DNA from 2 places in the Micromonospora sp. CA-248260 genome. Region 1 is predicted to be linked to the other one. Evidence: predicted binding sites of a transcription regulator. Region 1 holds the regulator's gene; the other holds the start of a gene.
What was found. Region 1 encodes HspR, which represses chaperone genes until heat shock. Its sites were predicted from a motif close to TTGAGTNNNNNNNACTCAA; they were not measured.
Positions count from the first base shown of each region.

Region 1 (10,213 bases):
GACCCGGAGGCGTTGCTGCTCGGGGTGCTCGGCCTGACCCTGCTGGTCGCCGGCATCGCCGCCCGGCTCCAGGTCTCCGCCGCCGTCGGGGCGTTCCTGGTCGGCATCGCCCTGTCCGGGCCGGTGGCGCACCACGCCACCGAACTGCTCTCCCCGCTGCGGGACCTCTTCGCCGCGGTCTTCTTCGTCTTCTTCGGCCTGGTCACCGACCCCCGGGACATGCCGCCGGTGCTGCTGCCCGCGATCGTGCTGGCCGTGGTCACCATGGGGACCAAGCTGCTCACCGGCTACCTGGCGGCCCGCCGGGCCGGCATCGCCGAACCGGGCCGTTGGCGGGCCGGCTTCGCGTTGATGCCGCGCGGCGAGTTCTCCATCGTCATCGCCGGTCTGGCCGTCGCCGCCGGCACCGTCGAACCCAAACTGGCGGCGCTCGCCACGGCGTACGTGCTGATCACCGTGATCACCGGTCCGATGCTCGCCCGCCTGCCCGACATGCGCTGGTTCAAGCAGAGGCTGCGTCGACGGATCGCCGCCCGACAGCCCCAGCCGGTACCCGCCACGGACTGAGAACCGCCTGACCAGGCCCCTCACACAGGTGGCCTGGCCAGGGCCTCCGTTGCCGAATTGCTCCCGGCGGGGTCTTCCGCCGGCCGGGCAGCGGCGGCTAGCGTTGCGCCCCAGCAGGACAGGGTCCCGCGGGCGGACGGAGGCACCCCGTGGATGTGAGCGGAAGGTTGCCGGTGAGCGTGCAGGATCCGCCGTTCCACGGCTTCGCCAACCCCGTCGACCCGTCGTCGGGGGAGCTACGGGCCTGGGCGTACCAGCCGGACTCGGTGCCGCTGACCTCGCTGCCACAAGACTGGGACCTGCTGGTCTCCGGCGACCACCTGGTGCTCACCCTGTTCGAGTTGGCGTTGGACCCGGCCTGCCCCGCGCGCCGCTTCGCCCTGCACTGCCTCTACATCTACGCGGCCGACGGCATCCGGACGAACTTCCGCGCCCACCCCAAGCGTCGCTTCCGCAAACTGGTGGAGCAGGCCGAACGCGACGGCGACGAGTTGATGCGCAACTGGGCGTACAACAGTCGGGCGCTGCTGGCCCGGCAGGAACTCTTCACCTACCACGACTGGTGCGAGGGCGGCCTGGTCCGGGACAACCGCCGGCTCGGCTGACCGGCGGCGCACCCGCAGCCGGACGGCGAACGGGCCGGGACCCCCCGTGGGTCCCGGCCCGCACGTCGACGGATCGTCAGCGTGCCGATCCGCCCTGGTTGCGGCGTTTCTCCCCGGTCCGCTCCCGGTCCGCCCCGGGGTCGGCCCCTTCGGCGAACCTGCCGTTCTTCACCGTGTCGGAGAACTTGCCCTCGGTGACCCGGTCGAACTTCTCCCGGACGTTCTCGGCCACCTTGTTGAGCCGCTCCTCCGCCTGCCGGGCCACTTTCTTCGCCGATTCCGCCACGGTTCCCCCCGCCGTCGGAGTCCGAATTGACCTGGTTGGACCTGACAACAGGCTAGCCGGAACGACCACCCACCGCCGGAAAACCCCGACCGCAGACCACCGCCGACCCGGCGGGCCGGGCCAGGGTCAGCGGTCGGGGGTGCGGCGGGGACGCCAGACCACCAGCGCCGTGGAGGTGCGACTGGTCGGCACCAGGTCACCCCGGGAGAAACCGCTGGCCAGCGTCTCCAGCTCGGCGATCCGGCGGTAGGCGGCGTCCAGCTCCGCCTCCAGTCGGGCCACCCGCTGCTGGGCCTGCTCCACCAGGCGTTCCAGCCCGATGATCCGTTTCACCCCGGCCAGGTTGACACCCTCGTCCTGGCTGAGCCGCTGGACCTCACGCAGCAGGACCACGTCCCGCACGCTGTAGCGTCGCCCGCCACCGGCCGCCCGACCGGCCTGCACCAGGCCGAGCCGGTCGTACTGACGCAACGTCTGCGGGTGCATTCCCGCCATCCGTGCCGCGACCGAGATCATCAGCACCTTGGCCTCGTAGGCGGCGTCACCCGAACCGACGAACCCGTCCGACATCTCCACTCACCTCCGCACCCGTCAACCGGTCAACCGACCCGACGCACCCGCGCGTCGAGATGTTCCCGGGCCGCCGGCGGCGTCGCGTCGGCGAACGACTCCAGCGCCGCCCGGGCTTCGTCCGACACCGTCGCCGGCACCACCACGTCCAACGTGACCAGCAGGTCACCGGCCTGACCGTCGCGACGCACCACACCCTTGCCCCGGGCCCGCAGCACCCGACCGGACGGGGTCCCCGGCGGCACGCGCAGGGTCACCGCGCCGTCCAGCGTGGGCACCCGCAGGTCGGTGCCGAGCACCGCCTCGGCGAAGGTGATCGGCACGGCCAGCGTCAGGTCGTCACCGGTACGCCCGAACAGGTCGTCCGGGCGGACCTTCACCTGGACGAACAGGTCGCCCGCCGGTCCACCCCGCTGACCCGGCTCGCCCCGCCCGGCCAACCTGATCCGCTGCCCGTCGGCCACCCCGGCGGGAAAGCGGACGTTCAACGTGCGGGTCTTGGTGACCCCGCCGGTGCCGTGGCACTCGGGGCACTTCTCCTCGACGACCGTGCCGACGCCCTGGCAGTTGCGGCACGGCTCGGAGAAGCTGAACGACCCCTGGTCCCGGGTGGTCACCCCGGCGCCGTGGCAGACCGGGCAGGCGGTCGGCTGGGTGCCGGGCTTCGCGCCGTTGCCGTGGCAGGTGTCGCAGACCCCGGGCGCGCGCAGCGTCAACGGCAGGGTGACACCACGCACCGCGTCCCCGAAGTCGAGGGCCACCTCGGTCTCCACGTCCCGGCCCCGGGCCGGGCCACGTGCCCGCGTCGGACCGGCACCACCGCCGGAGAAGATCGAGCTGAACAGGTCGGTGAAGCCGCCACCACCGAACCGGGTGTCCCCGCCACCGCCGCCGAACAGGTCGGAGACGTCGAACGGGGCACCGCCGGGCTGACCCGTGCCGGGCGCGCCCCGACGGAACGCGCCCGAGCCGAACAGCGAGCGCATCTCGTCGTACTCGCGGCGCTTGGTGTCGTCGCCGAGCACCGCGTACGCCTCGGAGACGCCCTTGAACCGCTCCTCGGCCTTCGGGTCACCGGGGTTGTGGTCCGGGTGCGATTCCCGGGCCAGTTTCCGGTACGACTTCTTGATCTCGTCTGAGGAGGCGGACTTCTCCACGCCCAACGTGGCGTAGAAGTCCTTCTCGATCCAGTCCTTGGAACTCACCGGTCCACCCCCTTCCGTGAGATGTGGCCCGGTCGCCCCGCCCACCGGGTGCGGGTGGGCGGGGCGACCGGATGGCCGTGCACTATTGCGGGTCGGCGACCGCGACCATGGCCGGCCGCAGCAGCCGCTCACCGAGCAGGTAGCCCCGGCGCATCACCTGGACACAGGTGGGCTCGTCCACGTCCGGCGAGGTCTGGTGCGCGACCGCCTCGTGCCGGGTCGGGTCGAACGGATCGCCCTTCTCGCCGAAGGGGGTCAGGCCGAACTTGCCCAGCGCCGTGGTGAGCTGCTCGGCCACCGTGCCGAACGGCCCCACCAGGTCGCCGTGCTCCCGGGCCCGGTCCAGGTCGTCCAGGATGGGCAGCAGCGCGGCGAGCACCGAGCCGGTCGCCTGCTCCTGGACCACGCCCCGGTCCCGGTCCACCCGCTTGCGGTAGTTGGCGTACTCCGCCGACACCCGTTGCAGGTCCCGGGTCCGTTCGTCCAGCTCGGCCCGGAGGGCTTCCAGCTCGGCGCCGAGCGGCGAGCCGGTCGGGCTGTCGTCGACCGGCTGCGCGGGGGCGTCCACCACCGGCGGACCGGTCGGTGCCGGCCCGTCGAGCGCGGTCGCCTCGGCCTCGATCTCGTCGACCATCACCTCGGCCTCCTCGACCAGCCCCTCGGCCGGGGCGTCCGCCCCGGCGTCGGCGGCGGCGGGCGGCTCCTCGGTCCTGCCCAGCTTGCGGTTGTTCCGGATGACGACCCGCGGCCCGTCGTCGGCGGGCTCGGAGCCACCCGGCGTCGACCCGGAGGCGCCCGGGTCGGCGACTCGTGGCTTCTCCGTCATACGACTACCTCGATCCCTGTGCGGTGAGTTCGTGTCCGGCGCGGACCGTCACTTCTTGTCCTCGTCCACGATCTCCGCGTCGACCACGTCGTCCGGGCCGCCCGCCTTCGGGGCCCCGGCGGCACCGGCACCCGCGCCGGCACCGGCGCCCGCGCCCGGACCTGCCGCGCCCGGCTGCTCCCCCTGCTCGGCCTGCTGCGCGTAGAGCAGCGAACCGGCCTGCTGGGAGACCTGGGCGAGCCGCTCGTGGGCCGCCTTGATCTTCTCGATGTCCTGACCGCCGAGCGCGCCGCGCAGCTCGCCGAGGGCCTCGTTGAGCTGCTCCCGGTTCTCCGTCGGCAGCTTGTCGCCGCTCTCGGCGAGGAACTTCTCGGTCTGCCACTGGAGCGCCTCGGCCACGTTGCGGGCCTCCGCCTCCTCGCGGCGACGCTTGTCGTCGTCGGCGTGCTCTTCGGCGTCGCGGCGCATCCGCTCGATGTCGTCCTTCGGCAGCGAGGAGCCGCCGGTGATCGTCATCTTCTGTTCCTTGCCGGTGCCCAGGTCCTTGGCGTGCACGTTGACGATGCCGTTGGCGTCGATGTCGAAGGCGACCTCGACCTGCGGCACGCCACGCGGCGCCGGCGGGAGGCCGGTCAGCTCGAAGGTGCCGAGCTTCTTGTTGTACGCCGCGATCTCGCGCTCGCCCTGGAACACCTGGATCAGCACCGACGGCTGGTTGTCGTCGGCCGTGGTGAAGACCTCGGAGCGCCTGGTCGGGATGGTGGTGTTGCGCTCGATGAGCTTGGTGAAGATGCCGCCCTTGGTCTCGATGCCCAGGCTCAGCGGGGTCACGTCGAGCAGCAGGACGTCCTTGACCTCACCCTTGAGCACACCGGCCTGCAGGGCCGCGCCGACGGCGACGACCTCGTCCGGGTTGACGCCCTTGTTGGGGTCGCGACCGGTGAGCTGCTTGACCAGGTCGGTGACGGCCGGCATCCGGGTGGAGCCGCCGACCAGGATCACGTGCTCGACGTCGGAGATCTTGATGCCGGCGTCCTTCACGGCCTGCTCGAACGGGCCCTTGCAGCGGTCCAGCAGGTCCTGCGTCATCCGCTGGAACTCGGCGCGGCTGAGCGTCACGTCCAGGTGCAGCGGGCCGGCCGCGCCGGCGGTGATGTACGGCAGGTTGATGTTGGTGGTGGTGGCCGCCGACAGCTCGATCTTGGCCTTCTCGGCCGCCTCGCGGAGCCGCTGGAGGGCCATCTTGTCCTGGCCCAGGTCGATGCCGTGCTCGCCGCGGAACGTCTTCACCAGGTGGTCGATGATCCGCTGGTCCCAGTCGTCACCGCCGAGCTGGTTGTCACCGCTGGTCGACTTGACCTCGACGACGCCCTCGGCCAGTTCCAGCAGGGACACGTCGAAGGTGCCGCCGCCCAGGTCGAAGACGAGGACGGTCTGCTCCTTGGAGCCCTTGTCCAGCCCGTACGCCAGGGCCGCCGCGGTCGGCTCGTTGACGATCCGCAGCACGTTGAAGCCGGCGATCTCACCGGCCTCCTTGGTGGACTGCCGCTGCCCGTCGTTGAAGTAGGCGGGAACGGTGATCACCGCGTCGGTGATCTGCTCACCCAGGTACGCCTCGGCGTCCCGCTTGAGCTTCATCAGCGTGCGCGCCGAGATCTCCTGCGGGGTGTACTTCTTGCCGTCGATGTCGACGGTCCAGTTGGTGCCGATCTCCCGCTTGACCGAGCGGATGGTCCGGTCCGGGTTGGTCACCGCCTGGCGCTTCGCGACCTCACCGACGAGCACCTCGCCGTTACGGGCGAACGCGACGATCGACGGGGTCGTCCGCGAGCCTTCAGCGTTGGCGATGACGGTGGGCTCACCGCCCTCGAGAACGCTGACGCAGGAGTTCGTCGTGCCGAGGTCGATACCGACCGCACGTGCCATCTTCGCTTCCTCGCTTCGTTACGGGTGGGCAGGTCGGAGGGCCTGCCCGGGAGGGCCGCCCGCAGCGACCACACCACAAGTTGAGTGAACTTGACTCAATAGTGCCACGCGATCGCCAAAGCGCAAGTCGACTTGAGCCGACCCGACGCAACCCGACCGTTACTACCCTCCGGTTGTCTCTGTTGCATCGGTCGGGCACGCTTTAGCGGTGACGACGCACGGCGATCCCGCCACCCGGTCCGGCGCGCCCACCGTCGCCGCCCGCACCGGGCCGTCGGAGACCGACGAGACGCCGCCCGGCCCCACCGGAGACGGCCTGCCCGCCGCCCTCACCGGCCTGCGGGCCGCGATCGGCGCGGCCCGGTTTCCGCTCGCGCTGCCCTCGGCCGAGCCGGCCCGGCACACCGGCCGGGCGCTGACCGACCAGCTCGACGACTACCTGCTGCCCCGGCTGGCCCGGCTCGACGCCCCGCTGCTCGTGGTCGTCGGCGGCTCCACCGGCGCGGGCAAGTCGACCCTGGTCAACAGCCTGGTCCAGGCCCGGGTGAGCGCCGCCGGCGTGCTCCGCCCCACCACCCGCTCCCCGGTGCTGGTCTGCAACCCCGCCGACGCCGCCTGGTTCCGCCAGGGTGAGCTGCTGCCCGGCCTGACCCGCACCAACGAACCCAGCGAGGATCCGGGCACCCTGCACCTGGTCACCGCGCCCGCGCTCCCCCCGGGGCTGGCCTTCCTCGACGCCCCCGACATCGACTCGGTGGTCGACGCCAACCGGGCCCTCGCCGGCCAACTGCTCGCCGCCGCCGATCTCTGGCTCTTCGTCACCACCGCCGCCCGGTACGCCGACGCCGTCCCGTGGGAGCTGCTGCGTACCGCCCGCTCCCGGGGTGCCGCGATCGCCATGGTGCTGGACCGGGTGCCCCCCGAGGCCGCCGACGAGATCGCCGCCCACCTGTCCGAGATGCTCGCCGCCCAGGAGTTGGGCGCGGCACCGCTGTTCGTCCTGCCGGAGACCTGGGTCGACGGCCAGGGCCTGCTGCCCGACCGGGTCACCGCACCGCTGGGCACCTGGTTCGCCCGGCTCGCCGCCGACGCCGAGGCCCGGGCCGCCGTGGTCCGGCAGACCCTCGACGGCGCACTCGCCTCACTGCACCCGACGGTGGAGATGCTCGCCGACGCGGCCGACGAGCAGATGGTCGCCGCCGACGCCCTCGACGACCGGGTCCGGGCCGCCTACCAGGGCGCGCACCGGACCGTGGCCGAAGGGCTGAAGGACGGCCGGCTGCTCCGCGGCGAGGTCCTCGCCCGCTGGCAGGAGTTCGTCGGCACCGGCGAGTTCTTCCGGACGCTGGAGGCCCGGATCGGCCGGCTGCGCGACCGGGTCGTCGCCGCGGTAACCGGCCGGCCCGCCACCCCCGCCACCGACCTGCGCAACGCCATCGAGTCACAGTTGGTCACCCTGCTGCGCGGGGTCGCCTCCGAGGCGGCGGAGAACGCGTACACCGCCTGGAAGGCGAACCCGGCCGGGGCCGCGCTACTCGACCCGCCGCTGGCGCACCCGTCGGCCGACCTGCCCGAGCGGGCCGAGCGGCTGGTCCGGGACTGGCAGCGCGGGGTGCTGGAGCTGGTGCGGGAGGAGGGCGGCGACCGGCGGTTCGTGGCCCGGACGGCCGCGTACGCGGTCAACGCCACCGGGCTGGCCGTGATGATCGCCGTCTTCGCCTCCACCGCGTTCATCCCGACCGGGCTGGAGGTGGCCACCGGGGCCGGCACCACCGTCGCCGCGCAGGCCGTACTCCAGGCGATCTTCGGCGACCAGGCGGTGCGTACCCTCGCCGCGAAGGCCCGGGGTGACCTGCTGGAACGGGTCCGCGCGCTGCTGGACGAGGAGGCGGCCCGCTACCTGGCCCGCACCGACGGGGCCCGACCCGGTGCGGAGGTCGGCGCGGCGCTGCGCCGGGCCGGCGGCCGGGTCGAGCTGGCCCGGCACCACAGCGGCCTCGCCGGCCAGACCGGCCAGGCCCTACCGATCCCGACCCCGACCTCCGAGGACGGCACCCGGTGACCAACATCGTCGGTCGGATGCGCGAGGCGCTCCGGGGTGACCAGCGGGTCGACGCCGACGCGCTGGTGGCCCGCCTCGACGCGATCCGCCGGTTCCTCGACGCGGTCGACGGCGAGGTGCCCGACACCCGGCTGGTCGGCGCGCACACCCTGGTCGAGCGGGCCGGCACCCGGTTGTCGCTGTCCCGGGACCACACCGTCGTGGCGTTGGCCGGCGCCACCGGCAGCGGCAAGTCCAGCCTGTTCAACTCCCTGGCCGGGATGGAACTCTCCCCGGTCGGGGTGCGCCGGCCCACCACCGGTGTCGCGCACGCCTGCGTCTGGGGGCCGCTGGACGGCGGCAACCGGCTGCTCGACTGGGTCGGGGTGCTGCCCCGGCACCGGTTCGTCCGGGAGAGCGCGCTCGACGGCGACGACGAGTCGGCCCTGCACGGGCTGATCCTGCTCGACCTGCCCGACTTCGACTCGGTGCAGCGGTCCCACCGACTGGAGGTGGACCGGCTGCTCGGCCTGGTCGACCTGGTGGTCTGGGTGGTCGACCCGCAGAAGTACGCCGACCGGGTGATCCACAACAGCTACCTGCGCGAGTTCCACCGGCACCGGGACGTGACGGTGGTGGTGCTCAACCAGGCCGACCGGCTGCCCCCGGCCGAGCTGCCCCGGGTGCTGGCCGACCTGCGCCGGCTGCTCGACGTCGACGGGCTCGACGGGGTGCCGCTGCTGGCCACCACGGCGGTCGAGCCGGACGGGATGACCGGGCTGCGGGAGGCGCTGGAACGGGCGGTGTCGGACCGGCAGGCCGCGCTGCGCCGGCTCTCCGGCGACGCCGACACGGTGGCGGCGTCCCTGGGCGAACTGGTCGCCGTCGAAGCCCCGGGGCACGTCCCGGACGCCGCGACGGTCCGCGCCCTGGACCGGGCGTTGGCCGAGTCGGCCGGGGTGCCGGCGGTGGCCGCCGCGGTCGAGGGGGCGTACCGGCACCGGGCCGGCGGGGCCACCGGCTGGCCGTTGGTACGCGGCTGGCGCAAACTGCGCCCCGACCCGCTGCACCGGCTGCACCTGCCCGGCCCGACCACCGATCCGCAGCGCCCGGCGGAGCCCGTGCTCGCTGCCACCTCCGTGCCCGACCCGACAGCCGCCCAGCAGTCCGCCCTCGGGCTGGCCATCCGCGCCGTCGGCGACCGGTCCGGCGAGAAACTCCCGGCACCCTGGCCGGCCGCGGTGACCGCCGCCGCCCGGTCCCGGCTGGCCGACCTGCCGGACGCGCTGGACGGCGCGGTCGCCGGCACCGACCTGGGCATGGACCGCCGGCCGTTCTGGTGGCGGCTGGTCGGTGCCCTCCAGTGGCTGGTCACCCTCGCCGCCGTGGCCGGGCTCGGCTGGCTGGTGCTCGGCTACGCGCTGCGTGCCCTGGGTCTGCCGGCGCTGGACTATCCCCGGGTGGGGGAGGCACCGTTGCCGACTGTGCTCCTGCTCGGTGGGCTGCTCGCCGGTCTGCTGGTGGCCGCGGTGACCCGGCCGGTGATCCGCTGGGCGGCCCGACGGGCCCGACAGCGGGCCGAGCAGCGGCTCACCGAGGCGGTCGCCCGGGTCGGCGCGGAGTACGTCCTCATCCCCGTCCGGGCCCTCCTCGACCGGTACGCCCTCGCCCGCTGCGCCTGGCAGGACGCCACCCGGTGAACGCCGCCGCCGGCACAGGTGTCCGGGGCTGCGCGGCGGCGTAGGGTCGTGCCATGGCCACGCCAAAGACCCCCTACGACGCGGTGCTCTCCGCGGCCCGCGACGTGACCAGGCTGGACTGCGCGCTCGACGCCGAGATGCTCGGCACGGCGCTGCTGGGCAGCGTCTACGCGATCGCCGAGACCGACCGGGAAACGGCGGTCCGGGAATTCGTCTCCGGTTTCCTCGCCGCCACCTCCCGCCGCCGGACGGCCGCCGCCACCACCATCCGTCAGGTCTTCGCCGCGCTGGTGCCCGATGCCGAGGGCGCGGCGAAGGTCCGCCCCGGCGCGCAGGCCCCGGCCTGGGCCGGTCAGCTCGGCCGAGTCCATCTCACCGGCACCTGGTCGTACGGCGACGTGTACGGCGACCAGACCTCCTACCTGGCCACCTTCGCCTACGACGACGAGTCGGGCGGCCCGGAGCACGCCCTGGTGGCACTGGTCGA
Region 1 covers NZ_CP192021.1:130,417-140,629, reverse strand. The annotation lists gene ACQP2H_RS00675 (cation:proton antiporter) at 1-567, shown strand, start outside; gene ACQP2H_RS00670 (hypothetical protein) at 741-1,172, shown strand; gene ACQP2H_RS00665 (hypothetical protein) at 1,249-1,458, opposite strand; gene ACQP2H_RS00660 (heat shock protein transcriptional repressor HspR) at 1,585-2,028, opposite strand; gene dnaJ (molecular chaperone DnaJ) at 2,058-3,233, opposite strand; gene grpE (nucleotide exchange factor GrpE) at 3,316-4,059, opposite strand; gene dnaK (molecular chaperone DnaK) at 4,108-5,985, opposite strand; gene ACQP2H_RS00640 (ABC transporter) at 6,194-8,047, shown strand; gene ACQP2H_RS00635 (GTPase) at 8,044-9,726, shown strand; gene ACQP2H_RS00630 (hypothetical protein) at 9,780-10,213, shown strand, end outside.

Region 2 (10,213 bases), 3.6 Mb from region 1:
GTCGCACGATCGTCCGGTCGGTGTCGATCCTGCCCGATCGTGACGGACCTATTCCCGTAGGGCCCGACGCCGGACCCCACGGGCGGGGGTGGACGCGCGGCAGGGGCGCCACCGTCGAGGTGGCGCCCCTGCCGGCCGGTCGGGTGCTCGCGGTCGGCTACCGGAGCCAGCCGAACCGGCGTACCAGCGGGAGGGTGGCCCAGATCCGGCCGAAGCCGAGGGTGTTCCCCGCGCCGACCAGGGCGAGACCGGCCAGCACCGCGGCGTAGATCAGGTGGTCGTCCATGAAGGGGTTGTTCTCGGGGGGCAGGACGGCGGTCCACATCAGCACCATGAGCAGGCCACCGGCGATCGCGGCGACCCGCATCCCGATGCCCAGCAGCAGGGCCACCCCGATGCCGGCCAGGCCGATCATGAACAGCCAGTCGGCCCAGGCCGCACCGGCGATGTCCTGGTAGAGCCCCTGGAACGGACCCTTCGCACCGAAGGCCAGGAAACCCTTGGTCGGGCTGCCGCCGTTGATCCAGGCGTTCTTCGTCGCGGTCTCGTGGCCGAGGCCGAACAGCTTGTCCAGGAAGGCCCAGAGGAAGATCCAGCCGAGGGCGATCCGGGTCCCGGCCCAGACGTAGCGGGCGGCGCGCTGCCGGGTGGTCTCGGTTCCGGCCACAGGTGCGGTCCCTGCGGTGGTGTTCCGCTCGATCGTCGCGGTCATGGTTCCCACGTCCCTTCTCTGCCTGGCACCGCACTTCCCGGTGGCAGTTACATTCCACGCCGTTCGCGGCCGTCCCGGCAGGGCCGACCGGTACGTGCCGGGGCGGGACCTAAGTCCCCTGCCACGGGCCTCCCGACGGGACCTTCGGCCTCCGCGGTACCGGTCCGTCCGCCTCTGCCCCGACCGGTCGGGCCGGCCCTAACGTCGGCCGGGAGAGCCCGAGGAGGTCGTGATGAGGACATGGCAGGTGGACGACGTGATGACCCGGGAGGTCGCCACGGTGGGGGAGGAGACCCCCTACCGGGCGATCGTCGACGTGCTGATCCGGCGCGGCATCAGCGCGGTGCCGGTGGTGGACGGCTTCCGGCGGGTGCTGGGGGTGGTGTCCGAGGCGGACCTGCTGCACAAGGTGGAGCACTCCGGGGTGCAGGAGGAACGGCGGGTCTTCGCCGGGCGACGTCGTCGGGTGTCCCGGGAGAAGGCCGAGGCGCTGCTGGCGAAGGAGCTGATGACCGCGCCGGCCGTCACCACCCACCCCGGGGCGTCGCTGCCGGCGGCGGCCCGGCTGATGGACCGGGAGGCGGTCAAGCGGCTACCGGTCCTCGACGACCTGGGCCGGCTGGTCGGCATCGTCACCCGCGGCGACCTGCTGCGGGTGCACCTGCGCACCGACGCCGAGATCCGCGAGGACGTGGTGCAGGAGGTGCTGCGGCGGGTGCTGGCCGTGCGGGACGGGCTGGTCACCGTACAGGTCCGCGACGGCGCGGTGCGGTTGGACGGCCGGCTGGACCGGCGGACCGACGCCGAGCTGGCGGAGAAACTCGCCGGCCAGGTCAGCGGCGTGGTCCAGGTCACCAGCACCATCGGGTACGACGTCGACGACGCCGGCCTGGTGGAGCGGGGGATCACCCCGGTGGCCTGACCGTCACCCGAGCACCCGCCCGGGACGGATGGTCAGACCGGGGTGGCGAGTTGGGCGGTGAGCAGGGCGGGCGCCTCGGCCAGCGACGGGCCGTACCAGGTGAGGTGCCGGCCGGACACCAGCGCGCAGTCGATGCCGGGGAAGGCGTCCGGCCCGTCGTCGGCGGTGAACGCGTAGGGCTCGTCGGGCAGGACCACCAGGTCGGGCCGGCGGGCCCGCAGCGCGTCGAGGTCGGGGCGCGGATAGCGCTCGGGGTCATCGTCGTAGAGGTTGACCACGCCGAGCCGGCGCAGTACGTCCCCGGCGAAGGTGTCCCCGCCGAGCACCACCCACGGCCGTCGCCACACCGGCACCACGGCCCGGCGTGCCCCGGCCCCGACGGCGGGTGCGGCCCAGGCCCGGCGGGCGTCGGTCAGCCAGCCCGGCTCCCCGGTCACCCCCAGCGCGGCGAGCACCCCGGCCAACTCGTCCAGGGCCTGCGGCACGGTACGCGGGTAGGTGACCAGCACCGGCACCCCGGCCGCGCTGAGCGCGTCGGCGTCGGCCCGCCGGTTCTCCTCCACGTTGAGCAGCACCAGGTCCGGCCGCAGCGCCCGGACCCGATCCAGGTCGGGGTACTTGCTGCCGCCGACCCGGGCCACGTCCAGACCCGACGGGTGCACACACCAGTCGGTCGCCCCTACCAGCAGTTCCGGCACTGTCACCGCCACCGCCTCGGTCAGCGACGGCACCAGCGAGACGACCCGCATCGTGTCCCCTGCCGCGCTCAGTGGGCGGCGCTCGCGACGGTCTCCCGGGACACCGTAGCCATCGGTACGCCCTCCCGGGCCGCCCACTCGACGGCGTGCCGGACCTCGGCCACCGGCATCGGCCGCCGGTCGGTCACGGTGACCGCCGTGTGCACCGCGAAGGACACGAACGGGTACGACCGGGCCAGCCCGGCGACCGAGGTGTGCACCTGACCGGCCACCGCCAGCGCCTCCTCCCGGCTCAACGCGGGCAGGACCAGCAGGTACTCGTCGGGGGCGAGGCGGATCGCCCGGTCGAGCGGGCGCAGTGGGGCGGTCAGCGCGGCGATCACGGCCTGCGCCTCGCGGGCGGTGCTGCGGCGTCCGAAGCGTTCGGCGGCGCGGGCCGGGTCACCGATCCGGACCCCGATCAGGGCCACCGGCAGGGTGCCGGCGGCGGTCACCCCGTCCATTCCGGTCCAGCGGCGCAGGGTCGGCTCGTCCACCAGGCCCGGTGGTCCCGCGACCGGTTCGGCGGATCGTCCCGGCCCGCCACGGGGGGCCCGGTCGACGCGCTCGGCCATCAGCCGCAACGCCGCCTCCGCCCGGCTCTCACCGGGGGTCGCCGGCAGGTCCCTGACCCGGCGCAGCACCTGATCGATAGCGGTCAGCGCGGCCGGGGGGAGCCGGTCGCCGAGGTGCGCCCGCAGCCGGATCACCTCGTGCAGCGCCTCGTCCCGGCGGAACCCCCAGCGGCCGGCGAAGAGCCGGCCCTCCTCCAGCGTGTCGGCGGCCACCACCTCCCGCCGGTCCCGGGCCACCAGGCTGGCCCCGAAGCGGGGGGTCAGGGCCACCACGCTCCACTCCCGGGCCAGCTCCTCGGTCTCCTCCAGCGCCACCGGGTACGCCCCGTCGGGCAGCTCCGGCGGTGTCTGCCCGACCAGTCCGACCACGGTGACCGCCGCACCCGCGGCGATGCGTGTGTAGCGGGCCCGTTCCCGCTGGAAGTACGGCATCCGCTGGAACAGGGCGATCACCACCAGCGGGCCGTCCTCGGCGGTGGCCAGCGCCGACCGCTCGATGGCGTGGGAGACCGTGACGAGACTCCGCTTGGTCAACAGTTCCGGGGCCGGTCCGTCGTGCAGCACCCCGTGAGCGTAGAGATCCCGGTCGGGGCACACCAACCGCCTGGTGCGGGACCCGCCGCCCGCATCGACGGCCCGGATGCCGGGCTCATCGTCCGCTTCGACGGCCCAGTGCCGGCCCACCGCCCGGATCGACCGCTCGGTGCCGGGTCCACCGGCCGCACCGACGAGGCGGGCACGGGGGTCGACGTCCTAGACTCGGCCGGTCACCTCTCCTGCCACGGACGGACCGACCCGACGATGACGCGTACCGCCACCGACGACGGGGCCCGGCTGCGGCCGGTTCCGGCCGGGGCCGCGCCGCTGTTCGTCCGGGCCGGCCAGGCGGTGTACCCCGCCCGTCGGCTCGGCGACCTGGTGTCGCGGCGGCCGGCCGGGGTCACCGGGCACCAGTGGAGTTCGGCGTTGCGCGCGGAGTTCGACCACGTCGTCTGCGCGGCCGACACCGGCGTGCCGCTGTTCGCCCTGACCGTCGGCCCGACCGCGCCGGCCGGCTCGGCGGGGCAGCGGACCGAGCGGATGGTCTCGGCGGTCTGCGCCGCCGTGGGCCTGCCGGTGCTGCGGATCGGCTCGCCGACGCTGCGGGCCGCCGACCACGGCCGACGGATCATCACGTACGTCATCGACGCCCGCGCCTACGCCGCCGGTGCCGGTGGCGACGACCCGGACGACAACCCGGTCGGTTACCGGGACATCGTCGGCCGGTTGCCCGACGGGCGCACCGGAGCGGTGAACGACCTCGGCGCGCTGTCCCGGGCGGCGGCCGTCGAGGCGTACGTGTCGCGGCGGCTCAGTGATCCGATCGTGCGCGGGCTGCACGTGCGGTGGCGCGACGGGACGGCCGAGGGGTGGAGCTGGGTCGAGGTGCGGACCGGCCGCTGCCTGGTGGAGCGGGTCACCGTGTCCGAGGCGCGGTGGCACTGCGGGGTGGACCCCGCCCGACTGGCCGAGGACCTCGCGGCGGTGGCGGTGGGCGACCGGTTGCCGGTGGGTGACCGGCCGGCGGTGGCTGTGACCGACGAATCGGCCCTGCTCGACCGGGACGAGCTGCGCCGGCAGATCTGCGTGCTGCGGGACCGGCGCGACGAGTTGGCCACGCCGTTCGCCTTCGATCACCTCTGCGGGGACTGACCCCTCCGGGAACGACCCGCCGTCATTTTCCGGCGACGTGTGGTGACAATCCGGCCCGGCCGAAAAATGGTCCCGGATTCCTCGATCCGCTTTGAACCTTCGTCCGGGCCGGCCCGTACCTAAGCGGGAATGGACAGGATCTTCCCAGCCGCGCCACCCGACGCGGCGGACGGTGCGGAAAGGCATCGTCGGCCATCGACGTGCGACCGGAACGTCGCAGTGACCCCGGTGGGGGAGACCGACCCGAAGGTCGTCTCCTCGTCGGGGACACGAGTCAGGTACCGGATCGAGAAGGAGAGCAATTCGATGCGCAGGTCCACAGGGGCACGCCGGTCGTCCGGTAACGCGCGGAGCAAGCGGCTGCTGGCGGCGGTCGGTGCGCTCGTCGTCTTCGGCGGCATCGCCGCCGTCACCCAGATCTCATCGGCCGGGGACAAGCCGAGGCAGCAGGCCCGCAACGTCTCGTCGGCCTGTGTCGCACCGAGCCCCGGCGCCACCTCGCCGAGCGGGCGGGGCAGCACCACCCAGACCTGGCAGAACGGCCGGTGGGTCCGCAACCACTGGGGTGACGGCCAGATGTCCGTCGCCGAGTGCCAGGCCGTCAAGGCCGGCAACGCGCCGGTGACCACGCTGGCCTCGACGGTGGCCTGCCCGGAGGTCACCCCCCGGTTGCCGCAGATCCCGGCCCAGGCCAAGGCCGAGGTGGACAAGGAACTCGCCCTGCTGAAGACCCAGATCGACGACGCCAACAAGCGGCTGGCGGCCGAGGGGCGCAACGGCAAGGCGTTCATCGACAACGCGATCCTCGGCCCGCTGGCCGACAAGCGGCGGTCCGCCCTCAACCGGATCGCCACCGCGATCGGCCGGTTCGCCCAGCGCCCGCAGGGCCTGGAGCAGCTCGCCGGCTGCCAGGTCGCCGCCGCCGCCAACAACGGCGGCCAGAACGGTGGCAACAACAACGGCGGCCAGAACGGCAACAACGGCGGCCAGAACAACAACGGCGGCAACAACGGCAACAACGGCGGCCAGAACGGCGGCAACAACAACGGCGGCCAGAACGGCAACAACGGCAACGCCCTGGGCGTGCTCGCCAAGGACTGCGCCAACAGCCGGTTGCAGCCGCACGACGGCTTCCAGAACGGCAACCGCTGCGTCAGCACCGCGTTCGGCGAGGTCGGCGCGGCGGCCAACAACCCGTCGCTGCTGATCACGCAGTTCCCCAACCAGGTGCAGCGCAACCAGGCCTTCAGCCTGAAGGTCTCCACCCGCAACCTGGTCCGTGACCGGTTCCTGGCGGCCGGGCAGGGTGGCTACTACCTGGAGAGCTCGGTGCTCAACGGTCAGGGCCTCACCCGTGGTCACTTCCACACCGCCTGCCGGATGCTGCAGAACACCAACCAGGCCCCGTCGAACCCGCAGGACGTCCCGGCGTTCTTCGTGGCCACCGAGGACGGCAAGGGCGGCAACCAGTCCGACGACGTGACCATCCAGATCCCGGGCCTGCCGCAGTCGGGTACGGCGCAGTGCGCGGTCTGGGCCGGTGACGGTTCGCACCGGGTTCCGATGATGGAGCGGGCCAACCAGACCCCCGCCTTCGACGTGGTGCGCATCCGGGTCAACTGACCGGACAGACGACAAAGGCCACGGGCCGCCCCGGGGAACTCCCCGGGGCGGCCCGTGGCCTTTCGGGTGGGTCCACTTCTCCGGAGGCCGACGCTGAGGCCCGGTGCGGCCGGCGGGTGGCGATCCTGTTCCGGAGGCCCCGCGTTCCGGGCGGCCAGCGAAGCGACGCATTCCACGGCCCGCGGTGCGGTGTGTTCCGGGCGGCCCGCGGTGCGGGGCGTTCCGGGCGGCCAGGGCCGGGCGGGCCGGCAAGGGTTTTCGGTGACGGCGCAGCGGGTGGAAATTGTGGACACGGCGAAAAGCGCCGGGGTCGCCGCTGTTATCTCAGCGTGACCCCGGCGCGTCCGTTCGTGACCTGACCGCCCTCAGCGGCTCTTCCACGCCTCCACGACCGAGACCGGGATGCGGCCACGCTCGGAAATCTCGTGGCCGTTCTTGGTCGCCCATTCCCGGATGGCGCGGTTCTGCTCGCGGTCCATTCCCGAGACTCCGGCGCGAGCGGGGCGGCGAGCCGGCCGACCGGTCTCGACCGCGCCCCGCCCCATTCGGCGGCCAGCGGTGATGTACGCGTCGAGCGTCTTGCGCAGCACCCCCGCGTTCTCGTCGGAGAGATCGATGGTGTACGCCGCCCCGTCCAGGCTGAACTCGACGGTCCGATCGGCCTTTCCGCCGTCGAGGTCGTCGGTCAGAACGGTGATTACTTTCCTTGCCATCGCCATTACTCCCTGTGTTGAGCGGGGTGTGCTAAGAGTTTGACGTATCTGACGGCAAATCCGCAACAATACGCCTCTCTTTCATTTGACGGGTCGGGTCAATCCTGGGAAATCCGGGTCTGGCCAATGCTGGCCGAGGGTGGAGGTGCGGGCGGGATGTGTCCTGGGTCACATCCCGGAACACGGGGCACGGTTTGTGACTTGAGTGAGACACGCTCAACCTCAAGTGATGGCAGGTGTCCGATGGCAACCCTCGCGGTACTTCCCCTGACCGACGTCGTCCTGCTCCCCGGCATGGTCATCCCGGTGACCCTCGACCCGACCACCCAGGCCGCCGTCGACGCCGCCCGGGCCGGCGGCGACAACACCCTGCTCGCCGTACCCCGCATCGACGGCGAGTACGGCCCCGTCGGCACGATCGCCACCATCGAGAAGGTGGGCCGCCTCCCCGACGGCGAACCCGCCGCCGTGGTGCGTGGCCTGGCCCGTGCCCGGATCGGCTCCGGCGTCCCCGGACCCGGCGCCGCCCTCTGGGTGGAGGCCACCCGACTCGACGAACCCGCCCCCGCCGGCCGCGCCCGCGACCTGGCCCGCGAGTACCGCGCCCTGATGACCTCGGTCCTCCAGCAGCGGGGCGCCTGGCAGGTCATCGACGCGATGGAACGGATGACCGACCTGTCCGAGCTGGCCGACGCGGCCGGCTACGCGCCGTGGCTCAGCCTGGCGCAGAAGACCGAACTGCTCGCCGCTCAGGACGTCACCGCCCGGCTGGAGCTGCTCGTCGGCTGGGTGAAGGACCACCTGGCCGAACAGGAGGTCACCGAACAGATCACCAGTGACGTCCGGGAGGGGCTGGAGAAGTCCCAGCGGGAGTTCCTGCTCCGCCAGCAGCTCGCCGCGATCCGCAAGGAACTGGGCGAGGACGAGCCGGACGGCTCCGCCGACTACCGCTCCCGGGTGGAGACCGCCGACCTGCCGGACAAGGTCCGCGAGGCGGCGCTGCGTGAGGTCGGCAAGTTGGAACGGGCCAGCGACGCCTCACCCGAGGCGGGGTGGATCCGCACCTGGCTGGACACGGTGCTGGAGATGCCGTGGAGCACCCGTACCGAGGACAACACCGACCTGGCGACGGCGCGGGCGGTGCTCGACGCCGACCACGCCGGCCTGGCCGACGTCAAGGACCGCATCCTGGAATACCTGGCGGTGCGCAACCGCCGTGCCGAGCGCAACCTCGGCGTGGTAGGCGGGCGCGGCTCCGGCGCGGTGCTCGCCCTCGCCGGCCCGCCCGGAGTCGGCAAGACCAGCCTCGGCGAGTCGGTGGCCCGCGCGCTGGGCCGCAACTTCGTCCGGGTCTCCCTCGGCGGCGTCCGCGACGAGGCCGAGATCCGTGGGCACCGGCGCACCTACGTCGGCGCGCTGCCCGGCCGGATCGTCCGCGCGCTGCGCGAGGCCGGCTCGATGAACCCGGTGGTGCTCCTCGACGAGGTCGACAAGCTCGCCGCCGGGTACGCCGGTGACCCGGCCGCCGCCCTGCTGGAGGTGCTCGACCCGGCCCAGAACCACACCTTCCGCGACCACTACCTCGAAGTCGACCTCGACCTGTCCGACGTGCTCTTCCTGGCCACCGCCAACGTGGTGGAGGCCATCCCCGGCCCGCTGCTGGACCGGATGGAACTGGTCACCCTGGACGGCTACACCGAGGACGAGAAGGTCGCCATCGCCCGCGACCACCTGCTGCCCCGGCAGCTCCAGCGGGCCGGCCTGACCGCCGACGAGGTGACCGTCACCGACGAGGTGCTGGCGCTGATCGCCGGCGAGTACACCCGGGAGGCCGGCGTCCGGCAGCTCGAACGGGCCCTGGCGAAGATCCTGCGCAAGGTCGCCGTGACCCTGACGACCGACCCGACCCCGGTCCGGGTGGACACCGACACCCTGGCCAGCTACCTGGGCCGGCCGAAGTTCACCCCGGAGTCGGCGGAGCGCACGGCGGTACCCGGCGTGGCCACCGGCCTGGCCGTCACCGGCGCCGGCGGTGACGTGCTCTTCATCGAGGCCACCAGCATGGACGGTGAGCCCGGGTTGACCCTCACCGGGCAACTCGGCGACGTGATGAAGGAGTCCGCCCACATCGCGCTGTCCTACCTGCGCGCCAACGGGCGGCGCTACGGCCTCGACCCGAACGTCCTGGCCGGACGCCGGATCCACCTGCACGTGCCGGCGGGCGCGGTGCCCAAGGACGGCCCGAGCGCCGGCATCACCATGGTCACCGCGCTGGCGTCCCTGGTGACCGGCCGGCCGGTACGGCCCGAGTTCGGGATGACCGGCGAGGTGACGCTGTCCGGGCGGGTGCTGCCCATCGGCGGGGTGAAGCAGAAGCTGCTCGCCGCGCACCGGGCCGGCCTGACCGAGGTGATCATCCCGGCCCGCAACGAGCCGGACCTCGACGACCTGCCCACCGAGGTACGCGAGGCGTTGACCGTGCACACCCTGGCCGACGTGGCCGACGTGCTCGCCCTGGCGTTGCGCCCGGCCGAGATCGACGCGGAGACGCTCGGCGGCCGGCCGGTCGGGGCCGCCTGACCGGCCTCGCCCGACCGCTTCCACGGCCCTCGGCGTCCCACCGGGCGTCGGGGGCCGTCAGGGCCGTAGCCTGACCATCCCCGTTACCGCATCCGCCACCACGGTGGCACCCCCCGGAGGCGACCGCCGATGAACCTGTTCCTGTGGATCCTGCAGATCCTGCTCGCCGCGCTCTTCGCCGGCGCGGGGCTGACCAAGCTGACCCAGCCCAAGGAGAAGTTGCGCGACCGGATGGGCTGGGTGGAGAACGTCCCGCCCACCCAGGTCAAGGCGCTCGGCGCGGTCGAGGTGCTGGCCGCGCTGGGACTGGTCCTGCCCGGCCTCACCGGCATCGCCACCGTGCTCACCCCGCTGGCCGCCGTCGGGCTGGTGATCGTGATGATCGGCGCGATCGTGGTGCACGCCCGCGCCAAGGAGCACCCCGGCACCGCGATGACCGTGGTGCTGCTGATCCTGGCGGCGATCGTCGCCTGGGGCCGCTTCGGGCCGTACCCGCTCTGACGAACGCGACCGGCCCGCGCCCCCGTCCTGGGGTGCGGGCCGGTGTCGCGTGTCGGGTCAGTGCCCCTCGCCGCCACGGTCGCGCCGTACGGTCGCCTTACGGCCCTTGATGGTGCTGTTGCGCAGCCCCGCGATCACCTCGTCGGCGACGCCCTGCG
Region 2 covers NZ_CP192021.1:3,762,365-3,772,577, reverse strand. The annotation lists gene ACQP2H_RS16645 (hypothetical protein) at 158-721, opposite strand; gene ACQP2H_RS16640 (CBS domain-containing protein) at 945-1,634, shown strand; gene ACQP2H_RS16635 (helical backbone metal receptor) at 1,667-2,383, opposite strand; gene ACQP2H_RS16630 (DICT sensory domain-containing protein) at 2,401-3,510, opposite strand; gene ACQP2H_RS16625 (hypothetical protein) at 3,514-4,638, shown strand; gene ACQP2H_RS16620 (hypothetical protein) at 4,945-6,261, shown strand; gene ACQP2H_RS16615 (histone-like nucleoid-structuring protein Lsr2) at 6,627-6,974, opposite strand; gene lon (endopeptidase La) at 7,218-9,554, shown strand; gene ACQP2H_RS16605 (DoxX family protein) at 9,684-10,055, shown strand; gene ACQP2H_RS16600 (DEAD/DEAH box helicase) at 10,113-10,213, opposite strand, start outside.
Region 2: lon (endopeptidase La) is a predicted target of HspR. The motif match lies at 7,176-7,194, and genes of this name have one in related genera.